DNA from 4 places in the Kitasatospora sp. NPDC058048 genome. Region 1 is predicted to be linked to each of the others. Evidence: riboswitches for the same ligand, from Rfam matches in the RefSeq annotation. Region 1 holds a riboswitch; each other region holds the start of a gene.
The links. A riboswitch is a leader RNA that binds a small molecule or an ion and turns the genes downstream of it on or off. The one in region 1 is predicted to bind cyclic di-AMP.
Positions count from the first base shown of each region.

Region 2: it holds a riboswitch for cyclic di-AMP, as region 1 does, so the genes downstream of both, ACFVVA_RS14285 (NlpC/P60 family protein) here and ACFVVA_RS24305 (transglycosylase family protein) in region 1, are expected to answer to the same signal.
Region 3: it holds a riboswitch for cyclic di-AMP, as region 1 does, so the genes downstream of both, ACFVVA_RS11605 (peptidoglycan DD-metalloendopeptidase family protein) here and ACFVVA_RS24305 (transglycosylase family protein) in region 1, are expected to answer to the same signal.
Region 4: it holds a riboswitch for cyclic di-AMP, as region 1 does, so the genes downstream of both, ACFVVA_RS30350 (M23 family metallopeptidase) here and ACFVVA_RS24305 (transglycosylase family protein) in region 1, are expected to answer to the same signal.

Region 1 covers NZ_JBHVRT010000024.1:8,303-11,135, forward strand. Annotated here, with positions in the region: gene eno (phosphopyruvate hydratase) at 1-18, opposite strand, end outside; gene ACFVVA_RS24305 (transglycosylase family protein) at 346-1,251, opposite strand; cyclic di-AMP (ydaO/yuaA leader) riboswitch at 1,257-1,425, opposite strand; gene ACFVVA_RS24310 (cytochrome P450) at 1,647-2,833, opposite strand, start outside.
Region 2 covers NZ_JBHVRT010000011.1:11,242-14,074, reverse strand. Annotated here, with positions in the region: gene ACFVVA_RS14290 (NlpC/P60 family protein) at 1-609, shown strand, start outside; cyclic di-AMP (ydaO/yuaA leader) riboswitch at 949-1,102, shown strand; gene ACFVVA_RS14285 (NlpC/P60 family protein) at 1,113-2,249, shown strand; gene ACFVVA_RS14280 (NlpC/P60 family protein) at 2,489-2,833, shown strand, end outside.
Region 3 covers NZ_JBHVRT010000008.1:248,890-251,722, forward strand. Annotated here, with positions in the region: gene ACFVVA_RS11600 (APC family permease) at 1-483, opposite strand, end outside; gene ACFVVA_RS11605 (peptidoglycan DD-metalloendopeptidase family protein) at 878-1,870, opposite strand; cyclic di-AMP (ydaO/yuaA leader) riboswitch at 1,873-2,073, opposite strand; gene ACFVVA_RS11610 (MFS transporter) at 2,364-2,833, shown strand, end outside.
Region 4 covers NZ_JBHVRT010000034.1:106,034-108,866, reverse strand. Annotated here, with positions in the region: gene ACFVVA_RS30350 (M23 family metallopeptidase) at 42-890, opposite strand; cyclic di-AMP (ydaO/yuaA leader) riboswitch at 903-1,061, opposite strand; gene ACFVVA_RS30345 (YiaA/YiaB family inner membrane protein) at 1,271-1,561, shown strand; gene ACFVVA_RS30340 (alpha/beta fold hydrolase) at 1,702-2,529, shown strand; gene ACFVVA_RS30335 (TetR/AcrR family transcriptional regulator) at 2,610-2,833, shown strand, end outside.

The DNA.
Region 1 (2,833 bases):
GACATCGATGGACGGCACGAGGCATCTCCTTGCGGAAGCAGGGTCCGGTCTGACGGTGGGTGCTGTCAGCAGGACGATTGCGGAGTCGTTACGACCAGAGCCTAACCGCCCGGGCTCCCGGGGCCACGTCCGCCTCGGTCCCGTCTCAGCGTGTGGCCCCACTACCCACCGGTAGTTCACCTGCTTGTCCCAGCTTGTCCCACCGGAGCGGGCGAATGCGGACGAAGGGGACCGGTAGGACCGGTCCCCTTCGGACGGTGGGCCGGGGCGGCGTCGGCGCCGGGTGCGGCGGGCGGGCCGGCGTCGAGCGGGCGACGTCGAGCGGGCGACGTCGAGCGGGCCGGCTCAGCCGAGGTGCAGCACCTGGCCGGGCATGATCAGGTTCGGGTCGCCGCCGACCGTGCCGTGGTTCTGCTCGTACAGCGCGTGCCAGCCGCCGGACACGCCCTGGGCGGCGGCGATGGTCGACAGGGTGTCACCGGCGCGGACGGTGTAGTCGTGACCGGCGGTCTGCGGGGCCGACTGCGCGGCCTGCGGGGCGTACTGCGGCTGGGCGGCGGCCTGGCCGGCGTACTGCTGGTAGACGCTCTGGTGGCTGGTCCAGTACCAGGCGCCGTTGCTCTGGTACCAGTACACCTTGGCGTCGGCGTCCCAGCCGGCCTTGCCGGAGAAGCCCGGGGTCTGCGGCTGCGCCTGCTGCTGCGGGGCGGCCTGCTGGACCGGCTGCGCGGCGGGCTTCTGGGCCTGCTTCTGGGCGGCGGGCTGCTGCGCGACCGGCTTCTCGGCCGGCTTGGCGGCGGGCTTCGGGGTCTGCTGCTTGGCGGCGGACTGCGGCTTGGCGTCCGAGGAGGTGTCGACCGCGGCCGGGGCGCCGCCCTTGGTCAGACCGGCCTTCTGGGAGCAGACCGGCCAGGCGCCCGGGCCCTGCGAGGCCAGCACCTTCTCGGCGACCGAGATCTGCTGGGCCTTGCTGGCCTGGTTGGCCTGCGGCGCGTAGGCGGTGCCGCCGTACGCCTTCCAGGTGCTGGAGGTGAACTGGAGGCCGCCGTAGAAGCCGTTGCCGGTGTTGATGCTCCAGTTGCCACCGGCCTCGCACTGGGCGACGGCGTCCCAGGTGGAGGCGGGGGCGGCGGAGGCGCCGGTGGCGGTGAGGAGCGGCATCGCGAGTCCGACGCCGGCCACACCGGCGACGGCGATGGCCTTCTCGGCCTGGGTGCGACGACGGTGACGGCCAGTTCCAACGAACAGCATGAAGAGGTCCCTCTCCGCACGCCTGCGAGGTGAGCTGTCGGGTTCGGACCGGGAGGTGGCCCGGCCGCCGTATGCGGAAACGATTCCGCTCGGGCGGCTTCACCCCAAGCCGTGGGGAGACGGCAACAAACCTGGTTCCCCCGCCCCTGCCCAGGGTTCTGGTCGGTTTCCCGTGACGCGGCGGGCAGGACTCGGCGTTCCGCGTACGAGGTCCGCAGCTGCGAACTCCAGGGAGAGTAGACAGATCATCAGACCAATCACAAGCTCATATCGTCGATATCACACAATAATTACGGCGTGTGTTCGATCGCCTACCAACGGCGGTGTTATGTCCGGATTGATGGGTGTTCACACCCCCGTCGGCAGGTGGTTCACGACGTCCCGTCAGTGCGATCTCAGCACGTCGGAGGCGTGGCGGGAGTGTTCGGAGAGGCCTGCGGAGAGGCCTGCGAAGGCGCGTGCGAAGGGGTCTGCGGAGAGGCGTGCGGGGAGCGGCTCTCCGGACTGAATTCCACCGGCAGTTCGCGCAGCCCACGCATGATCAGACCACCGCGCCACCGCAGGTCGTCCGCGTTTTCCGCGAGCCGGAGATCGGGCAGCCGGGAAAGCAGCGTGGTCAGCGCGGCACGGCCCTCCAAGCGGGCGAGCGGAGCGCCGATGCAGTAGTGGATGCCGTGCCCGAAGCCCAGGTGGGGGTTGTCCGTCCGGGCCAGGTCCAGGGTGTTCTCGGCCGCGAACCGGGCCGGGTCGCGGTCCGCCGCGGCGAGCACCACCAGCACCGGGTCACCGACCGGGATGTCCACCCCGCCGATGGCCAGCGGACGGGTCGCGAACCGCCAGGTCGCCATCTCCACCGGCCCGTCGTAGCGCAGGAGTTCCTCGATCCCGGTCTCCAGCAGCGCGCTCTCCCCGCGGGCCACCGACTCCTGCAGCAACCCGCGCTGCTCCGGATTGCGCAGCAGGGCGTACGTGCCGTTGCCGATCAGGTTCACGGTGGTCTCGAAACCCGCGAACAGGAGGATGAAGGCCATCGCCGCGGCCTCGTTCTCGGTCAGGTGCTCACCGTGGTCACTGGCCCGGATCAGACCCGAGATCAGGTCGTCCCCGAGGTCCGCGCGCTTGCGGTGGATCAGCTCCAGCAGGTACGCCCGCATCCGCTTCACCGCCCGCCCCACGCCGCCGCGCTGGCCGCCGCCGTGACCCGGCTTCGTGTGGCGCACCATCATCCCGGCCCAGTCCCGGAAGTCGTCCTGGTCCTCGGCCGGCACGCCCAGCAGGTCGCAGATCGCGTAGATGGGGAGCGGGAAGGCGAACTCGTGGATCAGGTCCGCCGAACCGCGCTGCGCGAAGCCGTCGATCAGCCGGTCGGTGAGCTGCTGCACCCGCGGCTCGAACTCGGCCACCCGGCGCGGGGTGAACGCCTTCGACACCAGCCTGCGCAGCCGGGTGTGGTCCGGCGGGTCGATGTTCAGCAGGTGGGTCATCAGGTCCGCCTGCCGCTCCCCCGGGATGCCCACCCGGCCGGTGCGGTGCGCCTGCTCGCTGTGGTGCGCCGGGTTCTTCGACAGCCGGCTGTCGGCGA
Region 2 (2,833 bases), on a different contig from region 1:
CTCAAGGGGCTGCTGGACCAGCAGCGCCGGCTGGACCAGGAGAAGGTCGAGGCCTCCGCCGTGCTCGCCTCGCTGGACACCACCACCAAGGACCTGAACCAGGCCAAGGCGGACGTCAACACCAAGCTGAAGGCCGCCCAGGACCTGCTGAACTCGCTGAGCGCCACCGACCGCGCCGCGCTGAAGGCCCAGCAGGCGCAGGACGACCGCGCCTCGCGCGGCAGCGACCGGGTCGACCTCAGCAGCCTGCCGCCGGCCAGCGGCTACGCGGCCGTGGCGATGGCCAAGGCGATGGGCAAGCAGGGCTCGCCGTACGTGTGGGGCGCCACCGGCTCGACCACCTTCGACTGCTCGGGCCTGATGGTCTGGGCGTACGGGCAGGCGGGCGTCTCGCTGCCGCGCACCTCGCAGGAGCAGGGCCACTACGGCACCCGGGTGCCGTCGCTGGACCAGGCCCAGCCGGGCGACCTGGTGATCTACGGCAACGACATGCACCACGTCGGGATGTACATCGGCAACGGCATGGTGGTCCACGCGCCGCACACCGGTGACGTGGTGAAGGTGATGAAGGCCGACGCGATGTCGATCAACACCATCCGCCGGGTCTGACGGCCCGACACGCCCGCGGGGCCGTTCCGGGGGCTGTGAAAAGCGCCACCCCTCGTGCGGGGGGTGGCGTTCGGCTTTCCGCCCCTTCGCGGCCACATGCTGAGAACTGATCAGCCTTCTGTGTGCCGGTGGTCACCATCGGTCATTTTCACAGCAGAACTTGGGAAATCTTTGGTCTTTTTTCTGACAAGGATTTGAACCGATCACGGTTCAGTTACTAGGGTCGTGCTCTGAACCACCGCACTGTCGATCGCCCAGCCAGGGTGGCGGCGGTGGTTACCGTCGAGTTCGTGAGGCAGCGGGGCAGGTCGAAGCGACTGCCCGACAGGGGAGCCCAGTGTTTTGGGGGCGCTGCGGAGCGGAGCCGGGGAACCACGTTCCTCCGGGGTGAATCGACGCCAGGTCGGCCGATGGAACGGCCGTGAGGCGTCGTAGGGCATGCTTCCGGCCCGAACCCGTCAGCTCACCCGGTAGGCGGACGTAGGAAGAAGGAGTCCGCCTTCGTGGCGTCCCATCGTCGTCCCAAGCCCGCAGGCCGCGCCCGGGTCTCGATCCTGACCGGTGTCGCCGCGGCAGCCGTCGTCCTCTCCGCGCAAGGCGCCCACGCCGACCCGCAGCCGACCAAGGAACAGGTCAAGGGGCAGGTCGACCAGCTCAACGAGCAGGCCGAGATCGCGACCGAGAACTACAACGCGGCCCAGGCCAAGCAGCAGGAGCTGGAGAAGCAGGTCTCCGGCATGCAGGACCAGGTGGCCCGTCAGCAGGCCCAGGTCACCGAGCTCCAGGGCGGCCTGGCCGAGATCGCCGGCGAGCAGTACCGCAACGGGGGCATATCCCCGACCGTCCAGCTGATGTTCTCCTCCAGCCCGGACACCTTCCTCAGCCAGGCCGACGCGCTGAACCAGGCCGGCAGCACCCAGAAGGGTCAGCTGAAGGAGCTCCAGGAGCAGCAGCGCAAGCTCGACCAGGACCGCAACGAGGCCCAGGGCAAGCTCGCCGAGCTGGAGTCGACCACCCAGCAGCTGAAGACCTCCAAGGAGGAGGTCCAGGGCAAGCTGAAGGCGGCCCAGGACCTGCTCAACACGCTGACCGAGCAGGAGCGCCAGGCGCTGCGCCAGGCCGAGGAGAAGGCCGCGGCCGACGCCAAGGCCAAGGCCGACGCCGCCCAGGCCCAGCAGCAGCAGGCCGACCGCGCCTCCCGCGACAACAGCCGCGGCGACCTCGCGGCCGGCTCGAGTGCCTCGACCGGCTCGACCGCCTCCTCCCCGGTGAAGGTGGCCCCGGGCAGCTCGCGCGGTGCCGCCGCGCTCTCGGCCGCCGCCTCCAAGATCGGCAGCCCGTACGTCTGGGGCGCCACCGGCCCGGGCTCCTTCGACTGCTCCGGCCTGATGGTCTGGGCGTTCAACCAGGCGGGCGTGTCGCTGCCGCGCACCTCGCAGGCGCAGGCCTCGGCGGGCACCCGGATCGGCTCGGACATCTCCCAGGCCCAGCCCGGCGACCTGCTGATCTTCTACACCGACGCCCACCACGTCGGCATCTACGCGGGCAACGGCCAGGTGCTGCACGCGCCCAAGCCGGGCGCGTCGGTGCGCTACGAGGCCGTCACCAACATGCCGCTGGCCTCCATCGTGCGGGTCTGATCACCGTTCGAACGCTTCCAGGCCCGGCCTCCCCCAGGGGAGGCCGGGCCTGCGGTTTTTCCTGCGGCTTTTCCCGAGGGTCGGTCAAATGTCCGACAACAGCCTGAATATTCGGGTTGGCAGGGGTTTGGACTCGCTTGCCCTGACTCGCTAACGTCTGCCACCGGACTCCCGCTCGACGGCCGCCCGTCCCGGTGCGGCGGCGGGAGCCGCGCCGCAGGATTGGAGCCGCTGCCGCCATGCCCGTGCACCGCCGTTCCCAACTGCTCGCCCGGGCGCTGGTGCTGACCGCGGCCGCCGCCACCGCCCTGGGTGTGGCCGCCGGAGGCAGCGCCCAGGCCGCCCCCGGCAGCCCCGACCCGGGCGACCGCCAGGACGTCAAGACGCAGGTGGAACAGCTGTACGACGAGGCCGAGCAGGCGTCCGAGAAGGCCAACGCGGCGCAGGAGGCCCAGCGGCGGCTCCAGGGCGAGACCACAATCCTCCAGGGCGAGATCGCCGTGGCCCAGGACCAGCTCAACGGGCTGCGGGGCGACCTCGCGACGGTGGCCGGGGCCGAGTACCGCGGCGGCGGGATGACCCAG
Region 3 (2,833 bases), on a different contig from region 1:
GATCACCGTCGCCCCGAACAGCGCGTACCAACCCCAGCCCAGGTCCACCCCCAGCTGCGAACGGACCAGTCCGCGCAGCGAGTAGGCGAAGAAGCCGAGGGCCGAGGCCTCGGTGACGACGTACGCCAGCACCGCGAGCAGCCCCGAGGCCATCCCGACCACCCGGCCCAGCCCGTGCGAGACGTAGCCGTAGAACGCGCCGGCCGCGGTGATGTGCCGGGCCATCGCCACGTAGCCGACCGAGAACACCGTCAGCACCACGGTCGCCACGATGTACGCGGCGGGCGCGCCGGCGCCGTTGCCCTGCCCGACGATGATCGGCAGGTTGCCCGTCATCGCGGTGATCGGGGCCGCGGTGGCGAGTGCCATGAACACCACGCCGACCAGGCCGACCGAGTCCGCCTTCAGCCGGTCGACGCCGCCCGTCCCCGGCCGCTCCCGCCCGGCCCTCTCCCCCGCCACGTCCCCGCTCCGGACCGCCATCCGGCCTCCTCGCCTCCCGGACCCGCCCGACCGCCGGACCGGCCGGACGCTGACCGTCCGACAGCATGGCGCGCCGGAGCGGCCCCGCGAGCGGGCCGACGGCCCGCCGGAGCGGTCGGGTTGACGCCGCGTTCGACCGGTCGAACGGCGCCCCGGAACCGCCGGACGGGCGGGGCACGACCGGGCACGACCGGGCGGGTCCGGAACGGCAGCGGCCGGCCCGGCCGTACGAGGAGGTCCTCGTGCGGCCGGGCCGGCCTGGGCGTGTCCCGCGCCCATGTCCGCCGTGCGGCGATCACCCGGTCGAGCGGTCACCCGACATGACCATCCCGGAGGATCGATTCGCCCCGCAGCAGCGGTGGTTCAGAAACCCTCGGGGCTCAGCGGCCCCGGGTCAGAGCGCGACGCCGTGCGCGCGCAGGTAGGCGACCGGGTTGATGTCCGAGCCGTACTCCGAGCCGTTGCGGATCTCGAAGTGCAGGTGCGGGCCGGTCACGTTGCCGGTGGCGCCGGAGAGGCCGATCTGCTGGCCGACGGTGACGGTCTGACCGATCCTCACGCCGATCGAGGAGAGGTGCGCGTACTCGGCGTAGTGGCCGTCGGCGAGCTTGATCTCGACCTCGTTGCCGTAGGCGCCGCCGTTGCCGGCCTTGACCACGACGCCGTTGGCGACGGCGCGCAGCGGGGTGCCGGTGGAGGCGACGAAGTCCTGGCCGGTGTGGTGGCCGGAGGCCCACATCGAGCCGGCCACGCCGTAGGCGGTGCCGAGCTTCGCGTTGGCCAGCGGGGCGACGAAGCCGGAGGTGGCGGCGGCGACCGGAGTGGCGGTCACGACCGGGGCCGGAGCGGCGACCTGCAGCTGGGTCTGGAGCTGGGCGGAGGGCTTGGCGGCCTCGGTCTTCACCTGGACCTGGGCCTGCGGCTTGGCGGCCTGGGTCGCCGGAGCGGCCGGCTGGGCGGGCTTCGCCGGGGCGGCCGGCTGGGCCGGGGCGGCGTCGGCGGCCGGCGCGGCGGCGTGGCCCGACAGCGCGAGCTGCTGGCCCGGGAAGATCAGGTTCGGGTTGGCGCCGACGACCGAGCGGTTCTGCTCGTACAGCGCGTGCCAGCCGCCCTCGACGTTCTTGGCGTCGGCGATCTTGGACAGGGTGTCGCCGCTGACGACGCGGTAGCTCTCCTGCGCGGCCGGGGCGGCCGGGGCAGCGGCCGGCGCGGCCGACTTGGCGTCCGTGGAGGCGGGGGCCTGCGCGGCCGGGGCGGCCGGAACGGTGTGGGCCTGGGCGCTCACCGCGGTGACGAGCGGGAGGGCGAAGGAGACACCGGTGACGGCGGTCGCGATGCCGATACGGGCGGCGCGGGGCAGGGCGATACGACGAGCCTGAGCAGGCATGGAATTTTCCTCTCCGACGCCTGCGAGGTGAGCTGTCGGGTTCGGGCTGGAGTTGCCCGGCCGCATGCGCGGCTTCACCCCTAGCCGGTCCTGGACGCCCGCGCCCTGAGGCGCGAACTCCGGTCCGGCGACTTACCTGTGGGTCCCCCGCTCCTGCCGTACAGAGTTCGTTTCGAACCACCGGGCAGCGGCAGGACTCGGCGTTCCACCCGGGGGATCCGTCCGGACTGGCCGGGCGGTCGCTGAACTAAAACCCATCCGTTCGGGTGAAGCAATGTCGATCTTTGAAAGGGCAACCATCTCCCCCGTTCCGGTGACCCTCCGCAGACCGGACCCCACGGTGCGTACACAACCCATTCACCCCCCGCCACTGATCCACGACCCTGCGCCGAGATCGGCGACGGACCGCAGCCACCCGTTCACGCACCGCCGACCGTCAACACACCCACCGGTGACCCTTGTCACGTGCGCCCCGGCAGCGCAGGATTCGCCCGTGGCCACCTCCGAGGCCGGCACCCTGCGCCTGGGCACCGCGCAGGGTCGCTGGGTACTACTGGCGACCGTGCTCGGCTCCAGCATGGCGATGCTCGACGGCACCGTGGTGAACGTCGCCCTGCCCCGGATCGGCGCCGACCTCGGCGCCTCCCTGGCGTCCCTGCAATGGACCCTGAACGCCTATCTGCTCACCCTGGCGGGCCTGATCCTGCTCGGCGGCGCGCTCGGCGACCGGTACGGGCGGCGCAAGGTCTTCCTGATCGGCGTGGTCTGGTTCGCCATCGCCTCCGCGGCCTGCGCCGCGGCGCCGAACATCCACGTGCTGATCGCCGCCCGCGCCGTCCAGGGCATCGGCGGGGCGCTGCTCACCCCCGGCTCGCTCGCCATGCTCCAGGCCGTCTTCCACCCCGACGACCGCTCGGCCGCGGTCGGGCTCTGGTCCGGCCTCGGCGGGGTGTCGGCCGCGAT
Region 4 (2,833 bases), on a different contig from region 1:
TGCGCGGGCCTCTCGCGGGTGCGCCGGGTTTCTCGCGCGGGTCAGGGGTTGAGGCCGCGCTGCTGGAGCCAGGGCTCCGGGTCGACCGGGGCGCCGCCGCCGGGGCGGACCTCCATGTGCAGGTGCGGCCCGGTGACGTTGCCGGTCGCGCCGACCTTGCCGATCTGCTGGCCGGGGGCGACCTTGCCGGAGCCCTTGGTGATCGAGGAGAGGTGGCAGTACCAGATCTCGGTGCCGTCGGGCAGGGTCTCGACGATCCGGTAGCCGTACGAGCCGGCCCAGCCGGCCGAGGTGATGGTGCCCTGGCCGAGCGCGTAGACCGGGGTGCCGGTGTCGGCGGCGAAGTCCAGGCCGGTGTGCAGGTTGGCCCAGTAGCGGGCGCTCTGACCGTAGTGGGCGGAGAGCCGGTAGTCCTTCACCGGGAGGGTGAGGGCGGCGGCCTTGACCCGCTCGGCCTCCTCGGCGGCGCGCTTGGCCTCGGCCTCCTTGGCGACGGCCTTGGCCTCCGCCTCCTGCGCGGCCTGGAGCCGGGCGGTCTCCTCGGCGGCGGTGCGCTGGCTGTCGGCCTGGTGCTGGATGCGGGCGGCGAGCGCGAGTCCGGGGTCGGCGGAGAGGGCGACCGGGGTCTCGTCCGGGGCCTCGACGGCGGGGGCGGCGGCCGGGGTCGCCGAGGCGAAGCCGGTGGCGCCCAGGGTGGCGGCGACGGCGGTGACGCCGAGCAGTGGGGAGGCTCCGCGGGTCTGACGCGGCATCCGGTGGCGGTTGGTCTCGACCTCCGCGGGGAAGTCCTCCGGGCCGAAGGCCTCGGGGCCGTCCGTGCCGGGGTGGTCGAGGAGCTGGGTACCGGCTGCGAAGCCGGCCGGGTGTGCCGGGGTGTGCGTCGACGCCACGGAGGCGCGCTCCTTTCCTTCCTTCGCGCCTACCGGGTTAGCTGACGGGTTCGGAGCAGGAAGGTCTCCTACGGCTGGGCCGGAGCCCCGCCGATTCACCCCAAGGAACGTGGTTCCCCGGCTCCCTGACCTGCCCGGAGGCGGGTCGGCGGGATTAGGCGACGGCGCACGGTGCCGTCTGGGTACGGCGTTGACAACCGCGCTGCGTTATCAAACGTTAATCCTAGGAGGCTCTGATTCCAAGCCATCCGTTCGGAGCAGCCTAGGGCAAAGTGATCGGACGTCAACGAACGACACCGGCGAACACCTCCCTCGCGCACGGCCCCATCTGAGTACTCCTACTCATGTGCGCCCCGTCCGGGCGGCCACATCCTGGCGCCATGAGCACATCGATGCAGACCCGCACCACGGCCGCGTACCACATCCAGGCCGTCCTCTCCTTCGCCCTGTCGGGCGTCGCCCTCGCCGTCGGGATCGCCTACCTGCCGGTCGGCGGATGGACCAGGGCCTTCCTCGGGATCGGCCTCCTCTACACCGTCACCTCGGCGTTCACGCTGGCGAAGGTGATCCGGGACCGGCAGGAGTCCAACGAGATGGTCACCCGGGTGGACCAGGCCAGGCTGGAGAAGCTGCTCAGCGAGCACGACCCGTTCAAGGTGGAGGGAGTCTGATCGCCTCTTCCACCCCTTCCGCTCCTTCCGCTCCATCCCTCACCCGGCCGTTCGCTTGACAGCTAAGGCTATTAGCCTTAGCTTTATGGCTATCGGCCCGCACGCCGATGCCCCGCACCGGCGGCCCGAGGAGGACCCCCATGAACGGCACCATCACCCCGAGCACCCAGTACCTGACCGTTCCCGGCGGCCGGATCGCCTTCGACGACACCCGGCAGGGCGACGGCACCCCCGTCGTCCTGCTCCCGGGCATGCTCGACAGCCGGGCCGCCTACCGGCACCTGCGCCCGCTGCTCGTCGCCGCCGGCCACCGCGTCGTCACCGTGGACCTGCGGGGCTTCGGCGAGTCCTCCGTCGAGTGGGACGACTACGGCCCGGCCGCCATCGCCGGCGACGTCCTCGCCCTGCTCGACCACCTCGGCATCGAGCGCGCCGTCCTCGCCGGGAACTCCTACACCGGGGCGACCGTCGTCAGGGCCGCCGGGGACGCGCCCGAGCGGGTCGCCGGGATCGTCCTGCTCAACGCCTTCGTCGAGAACCCGCCGCCGGGCGCCCTGATGCGCGGCGCCATGGGCCTGATGGGCGCCGCCCTCGTCCACTGGCCGGCCTCCTGGGGCTTCTACCTGCGCCGGATGGCCTTCCCGGGTGCCAAGCCCGCCGACTTCGACGCGTACGTGGACGGACTGGTCGCCGCGCTGCGCACCCCGGGGCGGAAGACCGCCACCCGCGGGTACGTCCACGGCGACTCGGCGCCGGTCGGCTGGACGGCCGCGGTGCGGTGCCCGGCGCTGGTGGTCATGGGCAGCAAGGACCCCGACTTCCCGAAGCCGGAGCTCGTCGCCGACCGGCAGGCCGCCGCGCTCGGCGCGCGCAAGGTGATGATCGAGGGGTCCGGGCACTACCCGATGGCCGACAACCCGACGGCCACCGCCGACGCCCTGCTGCCGTTCCTCGCCGAGCTCGGCTGAGCCCCGCCCGTCCCCACCGCCCGCTCCTGCCCGAACCCGCCCGATCCACCCGACGTCATCCGTACGGAGAGCCCGAACCCATGCCCCGCGTAGGACTGACCCCCGACCAGGTCGTCGACCACGCCCTCGCCCTCATCGACGAGCAGGGCTCCGAGGCCCTCACGCTGGCCTCCGTCGCCGCCCGGGCGGGGGTCGCCACTCCCTCGCTGTACAAGCACGTCAGCGGCGGCCTCGCCGAACTGCGGCTGCTGATCGCCGTACGGGTCACCGGGGACCTGGCCGACCGGCTGGCCGAGGCGGCCGT